4 regions of the Bacillus sp. BC05(2025) genome follow, and region 4 is predicted to be linked to each of the others. Evidence: riboswitches for the same ligand, from Rfam matches in the RefSeq annotation. Region 4 holds a riboswitch; each other region holds the start of a gene.
The links. A riboswitch is a leader RNA that binds a small molecule or an ion and turns the genes downstream of it on or off. The one in region 4 is predicted to bind lysine.
Positions count from the first base shown of each region.

Region 1: linked by a shared signal. The riboswitch ahead of ACZ76X_RS02785 (amino acid permease) and the one ahead of ACZ76X_RS10010 (amino acid permease) in region 4 are both predicted to bind lysine.
Region 2: linked by a shared signal. The riboswitch ahead of lysA (diaminopimelate decarboxylase) and the one ahead of ACZ76X_RS10010 (amino acid permease) in region 4 are both predicted to bind lysine.
Region 3: linked by a shared signal. The riboswitch ahead of ACZ76X_RS14355 (aspartate kinase) and the one ahead of ACZ76X_RS10010 (amino acid permease) in region 4 are both predicted to bind lysine.

Region 1 is NZ_JBWYRA010000001.1:517,386-522,889, forward strand. It holds gene ACZ76X_RS02775 (sulfite exporter TauE/SafE family protein) at 1-896, shown strand, start outside; gene ACZ76X_RS02780 (GNAT family N-acetyltransferase) at 936-1,385, opposite strand; lysine riboswitch at 1,708-1,900, shown strand; gene ACZ76X_RS02785 (amino acid permease) at 2,013-3,479, shown strand; gene ACZ76X_RS02790 (iron-sulfur cluster biosynthesis family protein) at 3,591-3,896, shown strand; gene ACZ76X_RS02795 (DNA alkylation repair protein) at 3,930-4,700, shown strand; gene ACZ76X_RS02800 (MerR family transcriptional regulator) at 4,865-5,504, opposite strand, start outside.
Region 2 is NZ_JBWYRA010000002.1:296,740-302,243, forward strand. It holds gene lysA (diaminopimelate decarboxylase) at 1-1,204, opposite strand, end outside; lysine riboswitch at 1,385-1,566, opposite strand; gene ACZ76X_RS07365 (DUF3888 domain-containing protein) at 1,656-2,051, opposite strand; gene ACZ76X_RS07370 (LTA synthase family protein) at 2,300-4,186, shown strand; gene pssA (CDP-diacylglycerol--serine O-phosphatidyltransferase) at 4,368-5,069, shown strand; gene ACZ76X_RS07380 (2-hydroxyacid dehydrogenase family protein) at 5,099-5,504, opposite strand, start outside.
Region 3 is NZ_JBWYRA010000004.1:25,611-31,114, forward strand. It holds gene ACZ76X_RS14350 (VOC family protein) at 1-397, opposite strand, end outside; gene ACZ76X_RS14355 (aspartate kinase) at 754-1,983, opposite strand; lysine riboswitch at 2,183-2,369, opposite strand; gene ACZ76X_RS14360 (DoxX-like family protein) at 2,561-3,469, shown strand; gene ACZ76X_RS14365 (DUF4166 domain-containing protein) at 3,473-4,084, shown strand; gene ACZ76X_RS14370 (YndJ family protein) at 4,090-5,504, shown strand, end outside.
Region 4 is NZ_JBWYRA010000002.1:805,515-811,018, reverse strand. It holds gene ACZ76X_RS10020 (catalase) at 1-931, opposite strand, end outside; gene ACZ76X_RS10015 (ABC transporter permease) at 1,124-2,323, opposite strand; gene ACZ76X_RS10010 (amino acid permease) at 2,384-3,808, opposite strand; lysine riboswitch at 3,956-4,144, opposite strand; gene racE (glutamate racemase) at 4,347-5,177, shown strand; gene ACZ76X_RS10000 (DUF3626 domain-containing protein) at 5,287-5,504, shown strand, end outside.

The DNA of each region.
Region 1 (5,504 bases), on a different contig from region 4:
AATTAATTGTCTTTGCTATTATTGGATTTTTCGCTCAATTGATTGATGGAGCACTTGGAATGGCATACGGGGTAACATCTACCTCACTATTATTAATGTTTGGTATCGCACCGGCCGTAGCTTCCGCATCTGTTCATTTAGCTGAAGTCGTTACAACAGCCGCTTCTGGTGCATCTCATCTCAAATTTGGAAATGTTGATAAATATACCGTTTCCAGACTTACATTGCCAGGAGCAATTGGCGCATTTGTTGGGGCATGTTTTTTAAGCAATTTACCTGGTGATATAATTAAACCGTACATTTCCGTATTTTTATTTACTTTAGGGGTTTATATTTTATTACGATTCATCATTCAAAAACAAATTGTTACTTCAAATAAACGTATGTCTGCTAAACAGCTTGTTCCGCTTGGCTTATTCGCTGGATTCGTTGATTCAACTGGTGGTGGTGGCTGGGGTCCGATTACGACACCTGTACTTTTAGCAAGAGGAAATGAAGCTAGAAAGGTTATCGGATCTGTAGATACGAGTGAGTTTCCTGTTTCACTCGCTGCAACAATCGGCTTTTTCATTTCACTTGGCTGGGAACAAGTAAGTTGGGTTTGGGTATTTTCTCTTATGCTCGGTGGTATCGTAGCGGCACCAATCGCTGCATGGCTAGTGCGCATCGTTCCTTCTCATTTACTTGGCGTATTAGTTGGTGGCCTTATAATCTTTACAAACATTCGTACACTGCTTACTACATTTAAAGTGGATCCAACTATTATTTCACTTTCTTACGTGGCAGTTGGTCTTGTCGTTATTATTTCTATTTTCATTGCTGTTCGCAATCATTCCAATCGTTCTAACGCGCCGACAGCCGGATATCCGAATGATCAAAAACAAATGCTACCATAACGATAAAAATACCGCTCGATATACGTCGAGCGGTATTTTTTATTTTTCTATTTTCCAATGAATCATCGTTTCTGTAGTGCCAGTTCTCTTCATATGTAATTTCTCTAATACACGAATCGAGCTTTCATTTTCAAGAAGTGTCTCCGCAATAATTATTTCTACCTCTCCTGTTTGAAAAGCCCAATTTATTAATTCTCTTACGGCTTCTGTCGCATACCCTTTATTCCAATATTTCTCAATAAATCCGTAACCAATTTCTACTGTATGTTCCTCATTTGGTTTTCCTTTAAATCCTATATCACCTAGAACGATGTCATCTTCTTTACGAATGACATGCCACGCCCCCCACGGTAATAAAGCCTTATTTTGTTTTACATTTTCTACATGCCCTACAATATGTGGACCACTATTATATCCTTGCTCGTTAGCAACGCGAATACTCTCTTCTGTACACGGTACTATATAGAGCCTTTCTGTTTCTAATTTCATATTGATTTCCCCTTTTTTGATTCAACGTTTCTCTAATTATATCAAAAAATATAACCTTATTATAAATGTCGAATTATATTTTCTGAATTTTCTTTTATTTTTGAAGGGTTTTTCGATATTTTTTGCGAAACATTTGTATAACAATTTCTTTCTTTATTTTTTGTTACATAACAGTAGGTTCGGGTGGAGTTTTGCAAGCGTTTCCTATACAATAACCGATATTTTTTGACTTTTCCTAACAAAATATCTTGCAATATATTCAGAAACTCATTACAATTGCCATATATTAAAAATCTTAGCAATATATAAATCCTCATCAATCCGATGAGGTAGAGGTTGCGACTTTTAAGAGTAAGACGGACGAGACACAGGGAATGTCACCAACTCCGTTTGAAAGGAAAAGTCGCCGAAGTTTATATTTCTTCTCTGGAAATATGAGCTGGGGCTGTCTCCGAAAGGAACAGAACTGTCACGTTTACAAAATTACCGTGTAAACGTGGGGTGCTATCTTAACGGAAGGGTATGATGGGGTGGTTATTTGTGAAACGTTCCGCCAAATTCCTTTGGCGGTTTTTTGTATTTTTCTCCCCCGCTCCTTCCTATCTTACAAGAAAAGGAGTGTTGAACATGAATAGCGCAACGAATCAAGCTACCTCTAAAACGCAAGCTACAAAAGAAACAGGTGAATTAAGACGCGGTCTAAAATCTAGGCACCTTACAATGATTTCTCTCGGCGGTACAATTGGTACCGGATTATTTCTTGCCAGCGGTGGTGTCATCCATTCAGCTGGACCTGGTGGCGCATTAATTGCATACGCCGCAATTGGGATTATGGTTTACTTTTTAATGACAAGCTTAGCTGAACTCGCAGCTTACATGCCTGTTACCGGTTCTTTTAGCACGTACGCAACAAAATTTGTTGATCCATCACTTGGCTTTGCACTCGGATGGAACTATTGGTATAACTGGGCCATTACAATTGCTGCTGAACTAGCGGCTGTAACATTAATTATGAAATTTTGGTTCCCTGATACCCCTTCTCTTATTTGGAGCGGATTATGTTTAGCTATTATTTTCCTTTTAAACTACTTATCTGTTAAAGGGTTTGGTGAATCTGAATATTGGTTCGCACTTATTAAAGTCGTTACTATTATTATCTTTTTAATTGTCGGCTTCATGATGATTTTTGGAATTATGGGCGGTGAAACTGTTGGCTTCAAAAACTTCACTGTTGCAGATGCTCCATTTAACGGCGGCATCATGGCAATTATCGGTGTGTTTATGGCAGCTGGTTTCTCCTTCCAAGGTACTGAATTGTTAGGAGTTGCTGCTGGTGAAACTTCTGATCCAGAGCGTAATATTCCGAAAGCGATTCGTTCCATCTTTTGGCGTATTCTTTTATTCTATATTCTTGCGATTCTCGTTATCGGTTTATTAATTCCTTATACAACTGAAAGCCTTGCTGCAAGCGATGTAACAGTAAGTCCATTTACACTTATTTTTGAAAAAGCGGGCGTTGCCTTTGCTGCTTCTGTTATGAACGCTGTTATTTTAACGGCAGTACTATCTGCTGGTAACTCTGGTATGTATGCATCAACTCGTATGCTTTGGGATTTAGCTCGCCAAGGTAAAGCACCAAAATTCTTAGGCAAATTAGATAGCCGCGGTGTACCTGTTAACGCATTAATCGTAACGTCAATTGTCGGTAGTATCGCTTTCATTGCTTCTTTATTCGGTGACGGTGTTGTATACATTTGGTTATTAAACGCATCTGGAATGTCTGGCTTTATCGCATGGGTTGGAATCGCAATTAGTCATTACCGTTTCCGTAAAGCATATATCGCACAAGGCAAAGATTTAAAAGACTTACCATATAGAGCAAAATGGTTCCCATTCGGTCCAATCTTCGCATTTACACTTTGTATCATCGTAATTTTAGGACAAAACTACGGCGCATTTATGGGTGAATCAATCGACTGGAACGGCGTACTCGTTTCTTACATCGGTTTACCACTCTTCTTAGTACTATGGTTAGGATATAAATTTACGAAGAAAACGAAAGTGATTCCACTTGATAAATGTGAACTAAAATAAAGTGAAACGAGCAAACAAATTGTTTGCTCGTTTTTATTCCAATGCTTCTCCCTTCCCTATTGCTCCTGTTTTTGCAATAATAAAGGAAATATAAATAAAGGTTGGGATACGATGAACATTCGCATTACTGATGAAGCAAAAGCAGCTATACATAGATTAGAACGTGAAGACAAAAAGATTATTCGCATTAGAGGGACAATGACAAACTCTTGTAGTATTTTCGTTGATGTTGATTTAATTTGGGATACATATGTTGCAGATGATGTTGTATATGAAGATGCTAATTTTACCGTACAAATGGATTCATTTACGAAAGACTACACTGGTGATACGGTGAAACTTGATTATAAGACGACTGGTTTTAGTATTACGACTCCGAGTGAGACTTTGGTTTATGGGTTGTCGATAAAAAAATAAAAATTGTTTTCAACTGACCACTGAGGTGAAAAAATGGCTAAATATGTTCCGTTAAAATTTTTATTTAATGAAGAATTAGCAGAAAAAATGGCTGATTCTATTTGTAAACACGATCCTAATTTCCCTAAAAGAAACTTTGTTTCTTCCGTAACATGTAAAGTTGAAAATTTAGAGTTAAAGCAGCGGATTGAAGTAATAGCAGATGAATTACATCATACATTACAAAAAGATTTTAATGCAGCAATACATATTTTACTGAAAACATTGGGACCAGAAAACACAACAGAAGTAGGGACATTTACAAACGGATATATGTACATGCCTATTGCAAGATACGTTGAAAAATATGGGCTTAACGATTTTGAATCCTCATTTAACGCCATGTATGAAATAACAAAAAGGAATACTGCTGAATATGCCATTCGGCCTTTTCTTGAAACATACCATGAAGACACACTACACATATTACAACAGTGGATTCATGACGAAAATAGCCACATTAGGAGATTAGTTTCCGAAGGCACAAGGCCAAGACTTCCTTGGGCTAAAAAAATGGGAGCTCTAAAAGGTGACTTTAAGAACAATTTACAGCTTCTTGAACCATTAATGAATGATCCTTCTAAATATGTCCAAAAATCAGTAGCCAATCATATGAACGATATTACGAAAGAAGATCAAGAACTCGTTTTTCAATGGTTGCAGCAGTTACGTGATAAACAGCATCCAGTTAATCCTTGGATTATAAAACATGGGTTACGAACGGTTATTAAAAATGGTAATTTGCCAAAAGATTTTTCTTTTTGAGTATTTTAAATAAAAACGCGTATGCTTCAAAAATAAAGCATACGCATTTCTTTTAAATACAGCAATAACAAACGTTTTTTCCAACATTCCCCTTCTTCAATGAAAGGTCTATAGCATTATTTCGATAAAGCTAAACCACCTACCATTGCTCATAAAATCTATCCCTATTCCATTTCTACTTGCTTCATATAATATTCCATCGCTTCATTAAGCCATTTTTGTTCATCTTCTGTGAAAGGCGAAGGTATCATATTTTCAAGTTCTTGCATATCCAGTTCTTCCACACTAGTATTAGCTAATTTTTGTATCAAATCTTCACTAAGAAATGAAAAAGACTCTTCTATATATTCCTTAATCATCTCTTGTACTTTCGAATCCTCGACTGGTTTACCATATAATTGTTTAACCTTTTTAGACAATTGAATAAACGTTTTATCCAAGGCAATTTTATCTTCTTCTGATTTCTTTGATATTTTTTCCACGATATCCGTTAACTTATGGCGTTCCGTCCATTCTTTGTGTGTATGTTCAGTATTCATACTGTAAATAAGACTAAATAATACAGTACTATCTACCTCTTCTTCCTCTTCGACTAACTTCATTACTCTTTTAATTGCTTGCATTGATTGCTCAATTTGTTCTTGTTCTCTTTCTAACACTTGCAAATGGAGAGACAAGCTTTCATTCAGATCAACGCTAAAGCTTGATTCATGTAACAAATTAGCGACTTTATCTAGACTATAGCCTAGAAATTTTAAACTTATAATTTTTTGTAAGGTTATAATATCTTGATACTTGTAAATG
Region 2 (5,504 bases), 510 kb from region 4:
GAATCCGATTATAATTATTCGCCATCGAGTACCCGTATGCCCCTGTACAAGAAATTGCTAGTAAATCCGCAGAGGCAACTTTCGGTAGATTAATATCCCAAATTAACATATCTCCACTCTCACAGCATTTTCCTGCAATCGAAACAACTTCCTCATTCTCATCGTTCCCTCGATTTGCTAACATCGCTTCATAACGAGCGTTATATAGAGCAGGCCTTAAATTATCAGTCATCCCACCATCGACTGATACATATTTCCGAATACCAGGAATGTCTTTCACAGATCCAACTGTATAAAGGGTCGTTCCAGCATCACCTACAATACTACGGCCTGGTTCAACCCATATTTCTGGCAAGGGATAATTACATACTGTAAATTGCTCTCTCACTGCACTTGTTACAGCTCGCACATACGTCTCAAGAGTTAATGGCGTATCTGACTCTGTGTAGCGTATTCCGAATCCTCCGCCCACATTTAGCACTTTTACTACATAATTTGTTCGCTCTCTCACTTTTTCTAAAAATTGATGAAGAACTTCAATCGCTCGCACAAAGCCGGCTGTTTCAAATATTTGTGATCCGATATGTGAATGAATTCCTAACACGTTATAATTTGATTTTTGTAAAGCAAGCTCAATTGCTTGCATCGCTTGACCATTTGACACGCCAAATCCAAATTTCGAATCATCTTGACCTGTTGTAATATATTCATGTGTGTGCGCCTCTACCCCAGGCGTTACACGAATTAATATGTTCACAAATTTCCCATGTTGCACTGCTAAATCATGCAAAATTTCTAATTCTAAGAAGTTATCTACGACAAAACAACCAATATTCGCCTGAAGAGCCATCACAATTTCTTCATCTGTTTTGTTATTGCCGTGAAAATGAATGCGCGATGCCGGAAATCCTGCTTGTAGTGCAGTATATAATTCCCCTCCAGAAACAACATCTAATGACATATTCTCTTCACGAGCTACTCGGCACATCTCCATGCACAAGAACGCCTTGCTTGCATATGCTACTTGATAAGAGAAACCACTTTCTTTAAAAGCACGATGAAACGCGCGGCACTTTCCTCGAATTGACTCTTCATCGTATACATAAAGTGGTGTTCCATATTGTTTTGCTAGCTGCGTCGTATCGCACCCTCCAATTTCTAAGTGTCCTTGCCCATTGATTCGGCTTGTGCCGTGTAAATACATTTGAATTCCTCCCTTATTTCCTCTAAAACTCATAACCCCAATCTTCTATTCATTGCAGCACGCTTTTAGATAGACAAAAAACGCGCGGAACAATGTTCACACGCGTTTCTTATTAGGAAAAATATATATTGAAAAAATAAACGAGTTGTTATCTCCTCAAAATAAGAAACCGCATCAACATCTCCAAATAGCTCTCCATAAAATAAATCTTATGACAGTACTACATTTATTCAATGCAGTCCCAATATATGAATAAGATGGTTATTCTTATATTTCGGCAATAGTCCCTTTCAACCTATGATCACAGATTCCATTAAATCTCCCATAGTTTACTCTTTCCTATCGCGGCCTCTACCTTTGAGAGTAGATGAGGTAAGTCTATTTAATTTTCAAACATCTAATTGTTGCTATTAACAATACCAAAGGACCATTTTATTTGTCAAACAATTTTTTATATTGTTTTTCTACAGTTTAGTTTCGTATCGTTCGGTAAGCGCTTTACTAAAACCTTCGTCACTTCCCATTCGCCTTCTTCGTTATTAAATGTAATCGTTACCTTCTCAAATGGTGGAGCAATTTTCCCGGCAACACGTTCATACTTCGTTACTTCAATAACTGCTTGAAATAAATATGTACCGCTATACACTTTTTTTAAACTAATAATTTTCGGGCATTGATAAGGCTTCAAGCTCCCATATTGTTTTTCAATTGCTTTATTTATTTTCGGAAATAAGACAGAATAAAGGGCATCTTCCATAAGAGGTGCATCATATTGGGCTATCGACACACTCGGTGAAGCAAAAAGTATAACACTACTACATACTATAAAATACAATAACTTTCGCATTATAACCTCCTTACACGATTCTTTCTGCGCACGACAATAATCATATATAGAAACTCCGTTTTATTGTCTCCTACTGCCCTTTTTCTACTCAATTATTATAAAAAAGCCCACAACTCTCTTTTATTTTCGTATAATGATACTCATAGTATAATAAACATAATAACAAAGGACTGTTCGTATATATAAAATGAGGCGCTAATCAAATCGCCTCACAAGAACTGTCATGCTTTTTAGGAGAGGAGTATATTATGCTACAACGTCTGTTTCCAAAACTGCGATTTGCACTCGTTGCAGTCGTTTTATTATGGATAAAAACATATATTGTGTACAAGCTAGCATTCGATATTAAAATTGATAATTTCTTTGAAGAATTTATGCTTTTTATTAATCCACTAGCTGCGTTACTTTTATTTTTCGGTTTTGCTTTATTTGCATCTAAACACCGAAACCGCATTATAGTTGGAATTAGTTTTATACTATCATTCATTTTATTTGGAAATGCAATGTTTTATGGGTTTTATAACGATTTCGTTACGTTCCCAGTATTATTTCAAACAAATAATATGGCTGATTTAGGGACAAGTATAAAAGAACTCTTTACGTATAAAACATTACTGTTATTCGCAGATGCGATCATCTTAATGTTTCTTTCGCGTAAATTCCCAGCATTTTGCGACAAGACGCCGCTTTCTCGCTCTGAGAAGAGAACTTTCTTTAGCGGTGTAACAGCTCTATTAGCATTACAAATTGTTATTTCAGTTATTTATAAACCACAAATGTTCTCACGCTCGTTTGACCGTCAAACTGTCGTGAAAAATTTAGGTTTATACACATATCATCTATTTGATATTACACTTCAATCTAAATCTTCAGCTGAACGTGTATTTGCAAGTGGGGACGGGTTCTCTGAAATTAAAAACTATACAGATTCAAAAGATAAGCAAGTTGATAAAAATTTATTTGGAGCTGCAAAAGGTAAAAATGTTATTTTAATTTCAATGGAATCTACACAAAGTTTTGTTATTAATAAAAAAATAAATGGAAAAGAAATTACCCCATTTTTAAACGAATTTATTAAAGATAGTTTCTATTTCGATAATTTCTATCATCAAACAGGACAAGGTAAAACTTCTGATGCTGAATTTATCGTTGAAAATTCACTTTATCCGTTAGATCGCGGTTCTGTATTCTTTACTCACGCAACAAATGAATATACAGCTACACCAGAACAATTAAAAAAATACGGATATTCTTCTGCTGTCTTCCATTCAAACGATAAAGCATTTTGGAATCGTGATGTAATGTATCCTGCACTTGGATATGATCGTTACTTTAATTTGAATGATTACGTAGGCACAGAACAAATGTCTGTCGGTTGGGGATTAAAAGATAAAGAGTTCTTTGAACAATCTATTCCAAAGCTAAAATCTTTACCACAGCCGTTCTATACAAAGTTCATTACTTTAACAAACCATTTTCCATTTCTTCTAAATCCAGAAGATCAATATGTTGATGAGTTTAATTCAGAAAGTGGTGTTGTAAACCGTTACTTCCCAACGGTTCGTTACACGGATGAAGCTCTTAAACGATTTATTAAACAATTAAAAGAAGAAGGACTATATGATAATTCCGTTATTATCATTTACGGAGATCATTACGGTATTTCTGAAAACCATAACGCAGCTATGGCCCAGTTCCTTGGGAAAGACGCTATTACACCGTTTGATTCTATGCAACTACAACGCGTCCCTCTCATTATTCACGTGCCTGGTCAAGAGGGAAAGGTCATTTCTAAAGTATCTGGTCAAATTGATATTAAACCAACACTACTTCATTTACTTGGTATTAAAACAAATAAATCCGTTGAATTTGGAACTGACTTATTTATTAAAGAAAAAGACCCACTTATGGTAATGCGTGATGGTAGCTTCGTCTCAGAAGATTATGTGTATACAAAAAACATGTGTTATAAACGAAATACAGGTGAAGAAGCGGACATTTCATTATGTCAACCAAATATCGAAAAAGCAAAAACTGAATTGAAACTCTCCGACAAACTCATTTATGGAGATTTATTACGTTTCGACCCTAACAATCGGTATAAGACTGGAACGATGACAACGAAATTTGAATAATACAAGGTGCAACTTTATAAAAGTTGCTCCTTTTTTTACTTATTTTTCAAATCATTCTTCTATGAAATCTTTCACAAATTGGGAATTTTTTTCGTATGAAGAAGAAATTTATGGTATGATAAAATAAGTAAACTTTCATACACTAATTAAGAATTTATTACAGAAAGCAAGGGATCAGATTTTGTATAGAGCAGCTATTCCAAACTTATTTACGCTCGGAAATTTATATAGTGGATTCTTGTCAATCGGCTATGCATCTTTAGGATATTATAAATCAGCTGCTATTTTAGTACTTATCGGGATGATGTTAGATAGTCTTGATGGGCGTGTTGCTCGTTTATTACGCGTTGATTCACAAATGGGAAAAGAGCTTGACTCGCTTGCAGATGTCGTAACATTTGGTGCAGCACCTGCTGTCCTCATGTATTACACATCTTTCTCCAATTATGGAATCATCGGACTATACATAGCGGGACTATTCCCTCTTTTCGGAGCATATCGTTTAGCTCGATTTAATGTTACACCATCTTCTACTTCAATGAAATATTTCACTGGGGTACCGATTACAGCAGCGGGAGGGCTTGTTGCTTTCTTAACATTATTTTCACATACCATTCCAAAAATCGTTCTTATTACAGTATTTGTAACGTTCGCATTTTTAATGGTGAGCCGCATTCGTATCCCAAGTTTAAAAGATGTACCAATTCCACGATATAGCATCATTATTACACTATTTTTAGTTGGAATCATTATCACAATGTACCAAACAGGGTTCGGTAATTTTTCTGTTTTCTTATTCATTGCTATTCCACTATATATTTTGTATATGCTATCTCAATTTCTTAGACAAAGACCATCTAAAAGAGCAAATAAAGACAAATAAAAAACCTTCCGATTCCGGAAGGTTTCTTTTTATTTTGTAACGAATACTTTTTGATTTACAGGTGTTACAGGCTCTTCACCGTTTAATACTGCTAAAATATTTCTTACTGCCATTTCAGCCATCGCATCACGCGTTTCGAATGTTGCATTTCCTACGTGAGGAGCAAGTACTACATTCTTTAACCCTTTTAGCTCTTCAGTAATTTTCGGTTCAAATTCAAATACATCAAGAGCCGCCCCTTCAATTTCATTCGTTTTTAATGCATGAGCGAGTGCTGCTTCATGCATGATTGGTCCACGTGAAGCATTTATAATATACGCAGTTTTCTTCATCATTTTAAATTGTTCTTCATCAATCATATGGTGCAATTTCGGATTATACGCACAGTTAATTGTAATAAAGTCTGCTGTTTGTAATAATTCTTCCAATGTTACA
Region 3 (5,504 bases), on a different contig from region 4:
TGTAGCAGAGACGATACGAATTCTCGTACTGAACTATTTCGCCAACGAGCTGAGCACCATGCTTAGCAAGTCTGGATACCATTTCGTCAATGTCTTCAACGGTGAACATGACGCGCAAATAACCGAGGGCGTTTACAGGAGCTGTCCGGTGATCTGCTATAGTAGGTGGTGTGAGAAATCGCGAAAGTTCAATTCGGCTATGGCCATCTGGAGTCACCATCATAGCAATCTCCACGCACTGAGAACCGAGACCGGTTACGCGACCAGCCCATTCACCTTCGATAGTAGCTCGCCCTTCGAGTTTTAATCCAATCTCTTCGAAGAAAGAGATTGCGTTATCAAGAGATTCTACAACGATGCTGACATTGTCCATTCTTAGTAACTTGTTGTTTGCCATAGTCTTTATCTCCTTATATGTATAAATTTGTTGTTTAATTCTCCTCATAATTATACTAAAGTTCCTTTTAAACAAAAAACACCTTGTCACAGTGTAGGAAAATGTGACAAGGTGTTTTCGGGTATAGAATAAACATTTTGATAGGGAACAACACTTCGTAAACCTGCTACTACTGAGATACGCATGAACTTTATTTCAGGAATGCTATTATGTTTAAGTAGTTTTAAGAATTTGATACAGTAATTGCTATTCGACAGAATAACTTCGATTTCCCCGCAAAATATTCCCACCCTATTTCTATTAACATAGGAAAGAAATAGATTCATCTCATTTGTTTTAAGTTTTACTAGTGGAAATTAACTCATCTGCACTAAAGGCTCAATTTTCGCCATAAATGACTGATGTAGTGCCTCGACACCGGTTACTAAATGAAGGCGGTCAATAACGACAGACACTTTAATTTCTGATGTACTTACCATTTTAATATGAATATTTTCTTCTTTTAAAGTAGTGAACATATTCGCAGCAACACCTGGATTAGAGACCATACCAGATCCTACAATTGATACTTTTGCTAAATGATTTTCATATTCTACAGACTCATAGTGAAGTGTTTCTTGATTTTGTTCTAATACCTCTAATGTTTCTCTTAAATCATTAGAATGGATCGAGAAGGAGAGGTGAACAGTTCCTTCATTTGTAATACTTTGGATGATGATATCTACATTAATATGCGCCGCTGCTAATGTAGAGAAAACTGTTGAAAGTGCACCTTGTTCTAATCCTTTCATTGTGACGCGTGTAATATTATCTTCAAATGCAATACCTTTCACGATTGATTGTTGTTCCATGTTACATTCTCCTTTTACAATTGTTCCGTTTTCTTGTTCCATACTTGAGCGAACTTCTAACATGACATTGTGATTTTTAGCAAACTCAACAGCACGCGGGTGTAATACACCAGCACCAAGGTTTGCAAGCTCTAACATTTCGTCATAAGAGATTTCATCTAATTTATAAGCATCTTTTACAACTCGTGGGTCCGTCGTATATACGCCGGTCACATCTGTGTAAATATCACATTTTTTTGCTTTCAGTGCAGCAGCTAATGCAACAGCAGTTGTATCAGAACCACCACGTCCAAGTGTTGTAATTTCATGATTTTCACTCATTCCTTGGAATCCAGCTACAATAACAATCGTACCTTCAGTAAGATAAGATTGAATTCGATCTGTATGAATGTCAGTAATCCGTGCACTACTATGTACAGATTCTGTCGTAATACCAGCTTGCCATCCTGTTAATGAAATCGCATTATAACCTTTTGCTTGTAGTGCCATCGTTAATAATGAAATAGTCACTTGCTCTCCTGTCGATAGAAGCATATCCATTTCGCGTTTACTCGGATTTTCTGTAATCGCGTTAGCAAGTGCGACAAGTTCATCTGTACTTTTTCCCATTGCTGAAACGACAGAGACGATACTATGTCCTCGGTCATATTCTTCAATAATTAAATTTGCTACATGTTGAATGCGCTCAACACTTCCGACAGAAGTGCCACCAAATTTTTGTACAATCGTTTCCATTACGAATTCCTTCTTTCATCCATTTTTAAGAATAGATTAGGACATATATAAATCCCAATATTCCTGTAGTTACCAGAGAAAAACAAAAAACACCATCTCAAATAAGTGAGGATGGTGCTGTTACAGGAAAAGGGAAACAGAAAACGGAGCTAATAAAAAAACCGCCAAAAAAGGAATATCATAAAAATGATATCTCTTTTTTGTAGATAGCTCTTCATATGTACACGTCTGTACATATGACAGTTCTGTTTCTATTCGAAAACAGCCCCAATCGATACATACAGAGAAATATATCGATTTCGGCAACACTTCCTTTCATCTAATTTCATAGACATCTCTGTGTCTCCATTAGAATACTCATAAGTATCGCAACCTCTATCTCACGTTTTAGGCGAGAGTGTTTGATTTATGAAGTTGTTGGTAACATTTGTTTTATAATAATTTAAATTTTTGGGGGAATCAAGTGTTTTGTATAAATTTTAAAAATTCTTTCTTTTTGCGAAAAAGTTTGTGAAAAATGTAGCAAATTAAATTCATTGCATGTACATTAAAATTATAGTGCATTGGAGGTGGAAGAATGAAGGGGAAAAAGCCTATTTATGTTTCTGCAAAAATGAACACAACAATGGAGAAATTATGGGAATACACGCAAGAACCACATATACATACAGAATGGGATGCTCGCTTTACTGAAATTTCGTATGTAGAGAAAAAAGAAGGAGAACCACAGAAGTTTTTATATAAAACAAAGATTGGATTTGGACTTGAAATAGCTGGAGAAGGTGAATCGATAGGTGAGATAAGAAAAGAAACGGGAGAACGTATTTCTTCTTTAAAATTTTGGACGGATAATAGATTATCTCTTATTCAAACAGGGCGTGGTTATTGGAAGTATACCCCCCGTAAAGAACACATTCATTTTGAGACGCAATATGATTATGATACGAGGTTTGGTCGTATAGGGAATGTAATAGATTTCTATATGTTTCGGCCGTTATTAGGCTGGGCGACTGCTTGGAGCTTTGATGCATTAAAATTATGGTTAGAGAAGGGACTTCACCCTAGATTACTAATTAGAAGAACGATGACATATTGGATCGTATGTTTTTTATTTGCCTTTGTATGGATGTATCAAGGGGTAGTGCCAAAATTAGTGTTTACTCATTCAGAAGAAGTGAAAATGCTTTCGGTCATAATTGGTTCAACTGAAAATAGTATTTTTATTCTTAAAATAATTGGGCTGTTAGAAGTTATTTTTGGTGTCACATGGTTACTTCCATTTCCAAAACGAAATGTATTTATAATACATATTTGTGTGTTAATAGCCTTAACAATCGCAGCAGGATTTACGAATATCGCAAGCTTTACAGAGCCGTTTAATCCAATTACATTGAACGTTTTACTAATGGGGTTATCAATTGTCGGTTATATAAATAGTACGAACTTGCCAAGTGTAAAAAATTGCAAGAGGAAGAGAAAGGGATAATGTATGGCTAATATGTATGAAAGACTATTAGGGGATTCTTATAAAAAACTTCATCCGAAATTACAGAAACGCTATGAGATTACAGAAGAAAATAGTTTTACTGGAGAAGGAAAGATGGATGAGATTTCTGGTGGTTCTTTTTTCGTAAAATTCATATTAAAAATTGCATCAAAGTTCCGTATGTTTTTCTCTGAACGGGGGAAGGAAGTGCCATTTACAATACATAATACCGCTGAGCGGGATGAACACGGACATGAATTTGTGCGGTGGAATCGTACTTTTTATTTTCAAAATAAGAAAAGATATTTTAACGCTGTTATGCAGTTGGATGAAGAGAATAATGAAATTGTAGATTATTTTGGTGAACCACACATACTTGTTTCTACACTGAATTTTCATATTGATGAGATGGGGGCGATGCATATTTCTTCAAAGAAACAATGGTTTTACATGTTTAGAAGAAAAATCCCGTTACCTATATTCTTATACGGAGAGGCCAACATTGTAGAAAGTTATGATGAAACAAAACAGTGCTTTCGAATTCATGTACAAGTACGCAATCCGTTAATTGGTTCATTATTTTCATATAGGGGAACATTTGTGGAGAGGAAATAAATGATATGAAAAATATAATAGTTGGGCTTGCTTGTTATATTATTTTTTTAATATGTGAGTGGTCAAATGTAAACCCAGTTGAAGCAATTATTTTATTATCTATTTTGTTATTTATACCGATGTCTTTTTGTATTATTGATAAAAGAGCACGAAATGGATCGTATTTATTATTTTATAAATCCGTATCGTTTTTATATCCGATAGCAGCGATTTGTGCAATGTTAGCTTTCGTAACAAATCAATATATCTTTGCGATAATTTGGTTTGTATATACGGGAATCGTTACGTTATTTGGTATGAATAGATTACTAGAAAGAGGATGGAAACCGTTAGAAGAAACGGCTATCGATAGTGCGTTTATATATTTGTTTTTAGGTGGATTCTGGTTTTTTGCTTCTGTAGCAAAGCTTTCCATTATGCACTTTAGTTCTGACATTGTTTTACTTACAGCTGCACACTTTCATTATTCGGCATTTCTATTGCCATTATCAGCTGGTTTAATAGGGCGTAAGAGAGAAAAGAGCAGTAAAGTATATGATGCGATTATGTTTATCATCGTTATTTCACCTATGACAGTTGCGATAGGGATTACATACTCAAGGGTATTTGAATTTCTTGCAGTGTGCCTATATTTATGTGCGATTTATGGTTATGGGATTTATGTTTGGCGCACGAAATTTAATGCTATCAGCGCAAAAATCCTCCTAGTCATATCGTCTAGTACACTCATAGTAACAATTATGTTCTCACTCATATATTCGTATGGGAATTTGAAACATGTAATGACGATTACAATTGCTCAAATGGTTTGGATTCACGGTGTTGTCAATGGAATTGGAGTAGCGTTGCCGGCATTTGTCGGCTGGATGATTGAAAAGAGTGTTCCGAACTATAAATATTACGGGAAACCAATGAGCAGATTAAGAGGAAAGGCGACAGTTGGTGAAGCATTTTTACATAACAAAAATGTAATAGATAGTAAGGCATACAACGGTTTAGTTGATAAAATGAATGATTTTCATAGTGAGGCATTTGATACGGCGAAGATTCCTGTAAGCATTATTCGTTTTTATGAAAATACAACAGCGTATAAGTTACAATCGCATATTAAATGGACTCGTTGGTTCCGCCCGTTCGCATTTTGTTATGAAAAAATGAGTAAGCGTGTAGGACAAATACATTTAGGAATGGGTGGCAAGTGGGAAATAATGCACGGCTCTATCATAGGGGTAATGGATGAGAAGGATGGAAGAAAGAATGTAAGGGCTTGGCTAAGAAAAAATGAAACAGGGGAGTCTATTTTTTTAGCCTTGTATTCACTGCATACATATAAGAGCGATACATATATGAATATCGCATTGCCTCTACCATATTCGAATATCACGGGGATTTTAAAATTACGTAATGATAAGAATAATTT
Region 4 (5,504 bases):
CTAGTTTTACAGGAACTTCTTCTTCCGGCCATAGTTTCGTTGGATCTAAAATATCAAAATCAAATGCATGCTCATCTTCTTCCGGAATTAACTGTAATCCAAGCTCCCATTCTGGATAATCGCCTTTTTCAATTGCTTCGTATAAATCTTGACGATGGAAATCAGGATTTTTCCCAGCAATCCTTTGAGCCTCATCCCATACTAATGAATGAACTCCTAGGGTAGGTTTCCAGTGAAACTTTACGAAGTGGGCTTTTCCTTCTTTATTAATAAGTCGAAATGTATGAACTCCAAAACCTTCCATCATTCGTAAACTACGTGGAATTGCGCGATCACTCATCTGCCACATCACCATATGAGTAGACTCGGGATTATGGGCAACAAAATCCCAAAATGTATCATGAGCGCTAGCTCCCTGAGGAATATCATTATGTGGTTCTGGTTTAACAGCATGGACAAAATCAGGGAATTTAATAGCATCTTGGATAAAGAATACTGGCATATTATTACCTACTAAATCATAGTTACCTTCATCTGTATAAAATTTTGTGGCAAATCCGCGCACATCTCTTACTGTGTCATTGGATCCTTTAGAGCCTTGAACGGTTGAGAACCGTACAAATACAGGTGTTTTTTTTGAAGGATTAGTAAGGAAATCTGCTTTTGTATATGCTTCTAAAGATTCATAAAGCTGAAAATGACCATGTGCTCCAACTCCGCGTGCATGAACAATTCTTTCAGGAATTCGTTCATGATCAAAGTGGGTCATTTTCTCGCGAAAGTGGAAATCCTCCATTAAGGTTGGGCCTCTTAAGCCCATCTTTAAAGAGAATTCATCCTCGGCTATTTTTACTCCTTGGTTTGTTGTTAAAGCATGTTTGCGTTGATTATCTGTAACGTGGTCTTCCAATTGCTCCATTTTTTTATTCACAATATAGGCCCCTCCTTTACGCTGTTAATTTAATAGATACCCTTTTTATTAGGACGTAAACATGTATTATCATTTTTGTATGTAAAAATCATAAAACATCGGTTGTGCCGGTGATTCTTATTTAAGGAAGGAAAATAAAAAAGGCAAGGAGATAATTTATTTTCTCCTTGCCTTTTAAGATAAGTCTTTTCGTTAAAACGAGGAAACGCGTTGCTTCGTTTTTGGTACAATAATACATTTGATCCAGAGTAACCCGACAGTCATAATGATAAGGCTATGTAAAAATTGACCTGTAGCAATGAGTATAACAATTGAAAATACAATGAGTTGAATGCTTAGCAATATAAAGATTAAGTGAAGAAATTGATTCATTCGTTTTTCAGTATCAATTGGATATAATGCTACAATAATATTTCCCGAAAAATATTTCCACAGAGAACGGAGTTGCATAGAAATCATATATAGGACGATATATGCGATAGCGCCTTTTGCGTATATGTTTGGTATAAAATATAAGGCGAAGGCACCAATTAATCCTAAGCGGATATATATACCGAAATAATCATTCCCGCGTAAAAATGCGAGTGTATGTAAATAGAAGAAAGTTGCTTGCTTTTTATGTAATAAAGGTTCAATCCAATTTGTAAGCCACTTTCTTTTACTTACTTGCTTATTCAGTTGCGGAACATCGGTGAAAATGCTAGCAAATTGATAAAAACGAACGTTCATTTTTTCTTCTTGTTCAATTATGTAATCCCATGGTATTCGTTTTGTTGGCTGCTTTTTCGTGTATAGAAGCAGGAAAGCAAGTAGTAAGAGCAATCCGCCTAATATGAGAACATGTGCTGAAAAAAATAACATGTAAATAATGAGTGCGTTACAAGTAATACGAATAATGAACCATATGCTTCTTTCATGACTATCACGCCACATCCAATGTATGTATATGTTCCAAGCTTTCGTAATCATTAGAACGATAAAGATTGTACATAAGAAAGGTACTGTTACTTGTAATGATTGCATGGCAAGTGGAACGAGAATAAGGAACATAAATAATAATGGGAAAAGCTGAATGATGTAATTATATAGAAGAGATTTTTTAAAATAAGATGTTAGTTTCTCTTCTAATGCGAGTAAATAGACAGCGTCAGGTTTTTGAATAAATGTACGGATCGGGCATCTCGTTATAATGAATGTAAGTACAATCGTGATAAGTAGTAAAGATATTCCTTTAGAAGGAGATGCTTTTAAAAACTGAGCATAGTAGTATGCGCCAACGCATGAAATAAAGATAAAGCTATATAGTAAACCGTTAATCATACGTGCAAAGTATGTAATGATATTTTGCATATGTTGTTGGAAGCGACTGCTCCATAGCGATTCGATTGACATGTTTTTCACCTCTTTGTTCTATTATATATGTTTTACAAAAGAAAAAACGAGCAAATTGCGTTATGCAACTTGCCCGTTTTTCTTTTCGTTATTTTTTTTCTGATCACGATTCATTAATGGATAGAAGGCAAAGCCGATTACGAATAAACCAATTCCGAGAAGGAATGTTTTTATATCGGCTGCGCCCGTTTTAATAACCCATAGTGCGTAGCAAAGTGCGATCACTGCGACTATCCCATCTGTAATTCTTGCCCGCATTTCATTTTTATACGTTTCACCAGTAGCGACTAGTTTTAACTGGAAGATTGGTGAAACGAGATATGGAATGAGGTAGGCTAGTGTTGACACGGTAATAACGAATGTATAAGCTTCCGCAATTGTTCCTGATAATGTTGAGAATAAGAACACTTGCGACATAATGTTTGTTAATCGTAATGAGTAAATTGGACTTCCTTTTTTATTCGTTTTCGTGAAGAAGGAAGGGAAGAAACCTTCTTTTGCTGCTTGATACGGTACTTCTGAGCTTAATAAAATCCAACCTAAGATGGAACCGAATAGGGAAGTAAGAGCAAGTAATGCCATCAGTTTCCCGCCGCCATGACCCATTGCAGCGTTTAGTGCATCTGCTAATGGACGTTCAGAAGCTTGTAATGTATCAACATGAAGTACACCCATTGTTAAAATTGTAATTCCTAAGTAAATCGCAACGGTAATAAGTAACCCCGCAACTGTTGCACGTTTTACCGTTTTTGGAGAAACAGCACGGTTTGATAGAAGAACCGCTGATTCAATTCCGATAAATGCCCAAAGCGTTGTAAGAGCAGCTAAGTTTACTTGTGAAAGTAGGCCGTGTGATACACCTGATTTATCGATCATCGGTGTGTACCATTGTCCAAACTTAGAAGCTTCGAATGCAAATAACGTAACGACGATGAATAAAAGGAATCCAGTTACTTTCGTTGTTGTTGCTAAGAAGTTTAGCTTTCCAGCTCCACTTACACCGTTCGTTAATATAATATGAGTTCCCCAAAGTAAGATGGAACAAATCGTAAATGTAATTAGTTTTCCGACTTCTACGTTAAAAGAACCGATTGAAAATAGTAGTCGTGTATCTTTCATAATTGGGAAGAAGAGTGATAAATATCCTGCAAATGATGTAATGATGGCAACGTTACTTGCCCAGTTTGCAACCCAATACCCCCATACCATACTGAAACCAGCCATTTTTTTCTTTTTTGGTGTTGAGAATAAAGCATATGCATGACTTTGTGGTCCTGTCGTTAAATCAGGACGACGAATTGCTAAATTACCGAAAACAAGAGCTAGCATTAAAACACCAAACCCTGTTGTTAACCAAGCTAAAGTGACACCGAGAGGGCTTGCTGTTTGTGCTAACGTACTTGGCACCATGAAAATACCAGCGCCAACCATGTTACCGACAACGAAAGCTGTTAGTACCCAAAAGCCCCATTTTTTTTGTTGCATAGAAAATACCTCCAAAGTTAGTATAACCAAGTCAAGCGAGGAGATATGTATGTCTTCCTAAGTCAGGAAGAGAAGTCCCAAACAAAACAAAAAAAGCACGTAATTTGCCGCTACATGCTTTCTATCTTATAAGAAACCCACGACATACCTCTCGATAGCTCTCCACAAACGAAATGTTTCATTTGTGACAGTTCTGCACTTATTAAATAGCAGACCCAGCAAGCGTGCATAGTGGCCACGGGCTTACTTCGGCAATCATTCCTTTCTCATTCCTTCATCAATGCCACTACATCTCCTGAAATGATACTCTTAATGACTGCAACCTCTACCTCACCGAGATACGAATGAGGATTTAAATATTAAATTAACGTATTTAAGAGTAACAAATGAATTTTTATACGTCAATGGATATAGTAATAATCAGATTATAGAGAAGAGTTTGTGATTAAAAGTAAGAGGGATTGTTATGTGATGTTTGAATTTTCGTAATATAATACATGTTATTAGCGCTAGATGATTGAAAAGGGGGATGAAGTATATGTCTGTATGTCATAAAAATTCAGTAATAGGTGTGTTAGATTCGGGAGTTGGGGGATTAACAGTTGCGAGCGAAATTATAAGACAATTGCCTAAAGAGAGCATTTATTATATTGGTGATAATGAGCGTTGTCCGTATGGGCCAAGAAGTGTAGAAGAGGTACAATCTTTCGTATTTGAAATGGTTGAGTTCCTCAAACAGTTTCCGTTAAAAGCTCTAGTTGTAGCATGTAATACTGCTGCAGCTGCTGCATTGACTGTGTTGCAAGAAGTACTGCATATTCCAGTTATTGGCGTTATACATCCGGGAGCAAGAGCGGCAATTAAAGTGACAAAGAAAGGGAAAATCGGAGTAATTGGAACTGTAGGTACGATACAGTCTAATATGTACGAAAAAGCATTACAAGAGCTTGATACATATTTGGAAGTGCATAGTCACGCGTGCCCGACTTTAGCTACAGTTGTAGAAAATCAATTAGAAGATACAGCATATGTAACGCAGCAAGTGAAACAAGCTTTACTGCCATTAACGAAAGAAGATATAGATACGTTAATTCTTGGATGTACGCATTATCCACTTTTAGAGTCTTATATAAAAAAGGAACTAGGAGAGGATGTAACAATTATTAGTTCTGCAGAAGAAACAGCGATAGAGTTAAGCACAATTTTACAACACAAAGGAATTCTGTCTGACAATTTGAATCCGAAGCATCGATTTTTTACAACAGGCTCTGTTTCTTCATTTGAACATATTGCTGAGAGGTGGCTAGGGTATCAAATTTTTGTAGAATGTGTACATTTGCCGATGAAAAATGCGCGTATGTATAATTAGGATGTATTAAATTACTTTTTTAATAAATCAGGTTCGTTTCATAAGAAGGAAAGAATAATCTTTTAATTGAAGTGTTTAAGGGCAGTTCAATTAAAGGGGAGATTGGATTATGGAATTATCAAAGTCTCAATTATTTGCTTTAGAGTACATTTCAAAATATGCAGAGAACGAAAAAGGTGAGGCGAAAGCAACCATTAATCATATATTGAAAATGTCTAATATTACAGATGAAATGTTTGAAGAAGCTGTCATTCATTTAAAATCAAATGCGAGAATTGCTTTACACTTTCATCCAGACAGATTAGATTCGAATATGAAAAATATTGC